Regions from separate parts of the Clostridium sp. B9 genome, predicted to be linked through region 1. Evidence: predicted binding sites of a transcription regulator. Region 1 holds the regulator's gene; the other holds the start of a gene.
What was found. The regulator HrcA, encoded in region 1, represses chaperone genes, less so after heat shock. The targets are predictions, from matches to a motif close to TGTTAGCACTCNNNNNNNNNGAGTGCTAACA.

Region 1 (3,426 bases):
ACTGATGGAGTTGTTCTAGCACCCTCTGAGTTAGTTATAACTACTGGTTCTCCACCTTCCATAACAGCTACACATGAATTTGTTGTTCCTAAGTCTATACCGATTATTTTACTCATTGTTAATTCCTCCTCTAACAATTTCTTCTATATTTAAATTTGTTAAATGCAATTTATTATCTAGTTACAGTTACCATTGAATGTCTGATAACTTTATCTCCTCTCTTATATCCCTTTTGGAATACTTGAGCGATTTGATTTGGTTCTGAACCTTCCTGGTCTACAACCATCATTGCTTGGTGTAATTCTGGATCAAAAGCTCCTTCAGAAACAATTTCTTCAACTTGAAGTTTACCTAAAGCATCTTCAAATTGTCTTACCGTCATTTCTACACCCTTCTTAAGATCTTCTACTGAACCATCTACTGCTAAAGCTCTTTCAAGATTATCTAATACTGGAAGCATCTTTATTAAAATATCTTCACAAGCATCAGTGTAAATTCTTTCTTTTTCTTTATCTGTTCTCTTTCTGTAGTTTTCATATTCTGCAGAAATTCTTAATAATCTATCTTTTAAGGCCTCTAATTCATTTTCTAATTTCTTAGTTTTACTCTTAAACATATTATTTTCTTCCTTTAAAGCCTTTAATTCTTCAAAATCAATGACGTTTTCTTCTGATACTTTTTCTTCTTGAATCTCGTCTTCCATTTCATCCTCTTTGATTCCTTCTGAAACTACCTCTACTTCATCTTCAATCGTAGGATTTTCTTCCTCAAAATCTTTTTGGATATTTTCTTTTAACTTTTCGTTAAATTCTTTATTATCCTCCATAAAACAGCTACACCTCTTCTCTTTTTTTCTTTACTTATCCTTTAATGTTTCATTTAACTCTTTCATAACTTCTGTCATGATTGATAAAACCTTAGAATAATTTATTCTTCTAGGACCTATTAAAGCTATAGTACCTAATGATTTATCTCCTACATGATATCCAGCTGATATTATTGAACATTCCTTAGCCTCTGGCATAAAGATTTCATCACCTATTTTTATTGTCATATCATCACTATCACTTATAAGCTCTGAAATACATTTCTTATCATGTAAAAGTTCCAAAATCTCCTTGGCTTTATGAATATTATTATATTCAGGATAATTAAATATATTAACGGCACCCTCTAAGAATACCTCTGAACTAACATCATCTTTTAAGCTCTCATAAAGAGTTGTAAGAACTGCAGTTATAATATCTTCATATCCTTCTAAAGCTTTATTGAGATTACTTATTACCTCTAGATTTATTTGCTCAATAGTAAGGTTTTTAAGCCTTTCAGTTATTATCTTACTAATTTTAATAAGTTCTTCAGATAAAGGAACTCTCTTAACTTTTATAACTGTATTTTTAATAACTCCATTATCTGTTACTAGAACACATAAGATACTTTCATCATCAACTTTTAAAAGTTGAACTGATTTTACAAAACTCTTATGTACTGATGGAGCCTTAACTATACAAGTCATTTTTGTAAGTTCCGATAGAAGAGCACTAGTATGTTTGATTATCTTATCCACTTCGTACAAGGTCCCATTTATTATTGAGTTCCTTATAAGTAATTCCTCTTCAGAAGATAATCTTTCGAATTCAACCATTCTATCAACATATAATCTATATCCTCTGCTTGATGGAATTCTTCCTGCCGAAGTATGAGGCTGCTCTAGAAATCCCATATCTTCTAAGTCAGCCATTTCATTTCTGATTGTAGCTGAACTTACTCCAAGATTATACTTTTTAGCGATAGTTCTCGAACCAACCGGCTCTCCAGTAGATATATAGTCTTGAATTATAGCTCTCAATATTTGAAGCTTTCTATCATCTATCACTAATCTCACCTCTTTATTAGCACTCACTATTAACGAGTGCTAACTAGTACACTATTAATATATTATTTATGAAGTTTTTTGTCAATTCCATATTTTTTCATTTTATTCTAAAAATAATGATTTAATTGAAATTATCCTTGTTTTTCTTTGATTTACTTTTAATTTCTACCATTTTATATATAAACCATTTTAAAAATATTTCCTAAGTTAACATAATAATTTCACATTAAACCATGCTTATTTTTTTCTTATATCCTATTGTTAGACTTTTTTTAAAATAGAGCCTAAAGTAAAAAATCAGCCATTATTATATTAGAAACTTCTATTCCTTTTTCAGTAAGATATATCATTCCATTTTCTCTAACTAATAAATTTTCATTTTCATACTTATTTAGTATTTCACCATAGACCTTATTTATATTCATATGAAATCTCTCCTCAAATTCCTTTTCACTTATTCCCTCTAATTTTCTCAACCCCATAAACATAAACTCTTCCATATTATCATTTTTAGAATTATCTATTATTTCTTCTATTGCTTCCTTATTATTATTTATTGCATCTATGTATTCTGATACCTTGCTATAATTCTTTACTCTCTTTCCATTTATATATGAAGCTGCTGCTGAACCTAGTCCAATCCACTCATCCATATTCCAGTAGGCTAAATTATGTCTACATTCTAATCCCTTCTTAGCGTAATTTGAAATTTCATATTGTTTAAACCCATTTTCCTCTAAAATTTCTTTAGCTAAATGATACATTTTTCTTTCATCTTCTTCATTAGGTAAATCTAACTTATCATCATCATATAACTTATAAAATGCTGTCCCTTCTTCAATTATCAAACTATATGCTGATATGTGAGCTGGCTCTAAGGATATAATTTCTCTTAAAGTGTCTTCCCAATCACTTACCTTTTGATCTGGGAGTCCAAACATTAAATCAATATTTATATTAGTAAATCCACTTTCTTTTGCTAAAAGATAATTTTCTTTGAAAGTCTCATAATCATGAATTCTTCCTAATCCTTTTAACAAATTATTTTGTTTAGCTTGAAGTCCCATACTAATTCTATTAACTCCATGTTCTTTCATTACCCTTAACTTTTCCTTTGTTAAATTTCCTGGATTACATTCCATAGAAAACTCAACATCATCAGATATATTTAGCTTTTCAACTTCTTTTAATAACATTTCTAATTCATTAGCATCAAGTACACTTGGTGTTCCTCCACCAATAAATATGGTTTCTATTTCTCTGTCTCCATATTTTTCTCTAAACACTTTAATTTCTTTACATAAAGCCTCTATATAGTCTTTTCTTAAATGATCCATTCTTGCAAAAGAAGGGAAATCACAATAAAAACACTTCTGAGCACAAAATGGTATATGTATATATAAAGATAATTTTTTCATATCTATCCTCCTGTATTTAAACAAACTCTTTTTTCTATAGTACACTAAAAAAAGTCATGAGTGAATAAACCCATGACTCTTATTTTTTATAGTTCTCTTAAATTTATGTTTATAGCATTATGAACTAATAAA
Region 2 (3,426 bases), 2.5 Mb from region 1:
TCTATTCTTTCATTAGACTCACCAACTGCATAGTAAATATACTTTTGATCTTCTGCCATTCTGCTTACATACTCATCTAAAGTTACCATTTTCTTTTCTTTTGAAGAATAGAACATTAATAAATCTTTTAAGTCATCTTTATTCATTCCAAAATCATCATATACTCCGTACTTTAATTGTCTTCCAAATGATTTATAGAATTTTTCATAGCTTTCTCTATCATTTTTAAGCATTGACTCTAATTCATTTTTTATCTTAGTTTTTATGTTTTTAGCAATACGGCTTAATTGTCTATCATGTTGTAGCATTTCTCTTGAAATATTTAATGATAAATCTTGAGAATCTACTATACCTTTTACAAATCCAAAGTAATCAGGTAAAAGTTCAGAACATTTATCCATGATTAATACTCCATTAGAATATAGCTCTAAGCCTTTTTCATACTCTTTTGTGTAATAATCGTAAGGAATATTTTCTGGAATATATAAAATTGAATTATAACTTATCATCCCATCAACACTTATATGCATGTGTCTTAAAGGCTTGTCAAACCCAAATCTTTTTTCACTGTAGAAATTATTGTAGTCATCATCAGTAAGCTCATTTTTGTTTCTTCTCCATAAAGGAACCATGCTATTTATTGTATCCTCTTCAACATATTCCTCATGTTCATTTTCTGTTCCATCTTTTATTCTTGATTTTGTAATATCAAGCTTGATTGGATATCTTATAAAATCTGAATACTTCTTGATTAAGCTTCTTAATTTATATTCTTGTAAAAATTCATCATAATTTTCATCTTCATTATTTTCTTTTAAGTGTAGTATTATATCAGTACCAAAACTTTCTTTTTCAGCATCTGAAATTGTGTATCCATCAACTCCATTTGACTCCCATTTATAAGCCTTATCTGATCCAAAAGCTTTTGTTATTACAGTTATTTTGTCTGCAACTAGGAATCCAGAATAAAATCCAACCCCAAATTGTCCTATAATATCAAATCCATCTTTTAATTCATTTTCTTGTTTAAACTTTAAAGAACCACTCTTAGCTATTACCCCTAAGTTTTCATCTAATTCCTCTTCAGTCATACCAATACCCTTATCTGATATTGTTAAAGTTCTTTCTTCTTTATTCGGTATTAGTTTTATATAATAATCATCTTTATTGAAAGTTAAAGAACTATCCCCTAAAGTTTTGTAATAAATCTTATCTGTTGCATCACTGGCATTTGAAATTAATTCTCTTAAAAAAATCTCTCTATTTGTATAGATTGAATTAATTACAATGTCTAATAATCTTTTTGATTCTGCTTTAAATTCTCTTTTTTGCATTTTAAATTACTCCCTTCAAAACAAAAACATTTCTTGTTAGCACTCTTAGCCAACGAGTGCTAATCGCATAATTTATATATACCACTTTTACAAATTAATGTCAATACGTTATATTTTTAATACTCATAAATCTCCTACTCACTTAATTAAAGTATCATATTTTCTGATTTTATTTCTATATTATTCTAAAGCTCCTCCCTTTATAAACTCTTAATAATAAACTATTTTTATAATATAAATTCAATTTATAATCTCAAAAATTATTTTCATTCATAAAAACGCGAGTTTTTTATCTTTTATTAATTATAATTCCAACTTTTTAAATATTTATCATTTTTAACACCTTTTATTTGATAAATTTTCATAACACTACTCTTTAATTATATAATAATAACTCCTAATAATTTATTATAGAATACAAAGGGGGCAAACAAATAAAAATTTCATAGAACAGTGCCAACTAATTATATATTTACACCAGTTGACTAAAAATAATTTGTATATAAAATTTTCCCCATAAATTATACTTATAATTTAATTATAGGCTCTATTTTAAAATTGTTTTGATTTTAGTTATAACATGAAAAAATCACCTAAACTCAAAACACACTTAAAACAGAGCCTAATTATAAAATTCCTAATTACTTAAACACCATATTAGGATATATTTTTTTAAGAAATTCATCTGGATATTTTTTATCTAAAAATCTATCTAAGGAACTCTTAGCTTGTACACCTCTTATTCTTAAATGCTCTCTTTTTACAGCTAATGAAGAGATGATTATATCAGGTATTAAAAACACTAAAAACAAGACTGATAATACTTGTATTGTTTCATTTGAAAAGTATCCCATAAATTCATCAAATAAAGGATAAATATCTTTTAAAAAGAATACTCCAAGTATCCCCCAAAATACACAGTACTCAATACTAGTTCTTCCATGTATACTAAGAGCTTTGCTACCATATTCCCATGAAACACTTCCAAAAACTTTTTCTTGTACCCATGAACATAGATATTCAAAAATACCACCTATTACTGCACTTATGAAAAATATTATTATTCCATTATAATCAATAAATCTATACAGCAATAAAGTAAGGGCTATCCCTCCAATACCATATACTGGACTAATAGGACCGTAAATTAATCCTTTTCTACTTTCAAAATGCCCATTTCTTATGTAGCACCAAATCATTTCAACACAATAACCTAATATGGATCCAATTGTAAAAATCCAAATTATCTTGTATATGTTTACTGGATTACTAATATCAAACATTTTATACAACTCCAATCTATAATTAATTATAAATATTTAAATTATTTATCTAAATTAAAAATAAAGATGAGTTATAAACTTAAATTCATAATAAAAATTTACAACACATCTCCTTATTATTAATAATTATTTATATCCATTAACTACTACTTCTAGTTTACCTGTATAAGGATCTATTATAAGCCCATGAATATTTACTCCTTCTGGAATCAATGGATGCTCTTTTAAAGCTTGAACACTCTCTTTAACAGAATCTTCTACAGATCCAAATCCATGAAGCCATTTATCAACATCTATTCCACAATGTTTTATTGTTGAAATAGTATCTTCTGATATTCCTCTTTCTTTTATCTTTCCAATCATATCACTAGAATTTAAATTACTCATTCCACATCCATGATGCCCAACTATTAAAACATCTTCAGCGTTAAACTCATAAATAGCTACTAATATACTTCTAACAATACTTCCAAATGGGTGCATAATTGTTGCACCTGCATTCTTTATTATCTTTGCATCACCATTCTTTATATTCATTGCCTTTGGTAATAATTCCGTAAGTCTAGTATCCATACATGATAATATTACCAATTTCTTTTCTGGCCTTTTTGTGGCCGCATATTCTTCATATAATTTCTCATGAACAAATTTTTCATTAAAAAATAAAATCTCATCTAATCTACTTAAGTTTTTCTCCATACTTTACACCTCTAAATTTAGTCCATTATTATTTACAATATAATTCTATTTTTTCAAGACTAATATTTTATAATACTATAACACAAGAAAAACTTAAATAACATGAATTT

Region 2: a site for HrcA is predicted at 1,369-1,399, ahead of htpG (molecular chaperone HtpG). Genes of this name have one in related genera too.

What each region holds. Positions count from the first base shown of each region.
Region 1 is NZ_JBNWKA010000003.1:3,153,189-3,156,614, forward strand. It holds gene dnaK (molecular chaperone DnaK) at 1-116, opposite strand, end outside; gene grpE (nucleotide exchange factor GrpE) at 173-826, opposite strand; gene hrcA (heat-inducible transcriptional repressor HrcA) at 857-1,876, opposite strand; gene hemW (radical SAM family heme chaperone HemW) at 2,161-3,294, opposite strand; gene ACQZHJ_RS14010 (hypothetical protein) at 3,381-3,426, opposite strand, start outside.
Region 2 is NZ_JBNWKA010000003.1:624,419-627,844, reverse strand. It holds gene htpG (molecular chaperone HtpG) at 1-1,334, opposite strand, end outside; gene ACQZHJ_RS02875 (putative ABC transporter permease) at 1,976-2,617, opposite strand; gene ACQZHJ_RS02870 (beta-class carbonic anhydrase) at 2,744-3,316, opposite strand.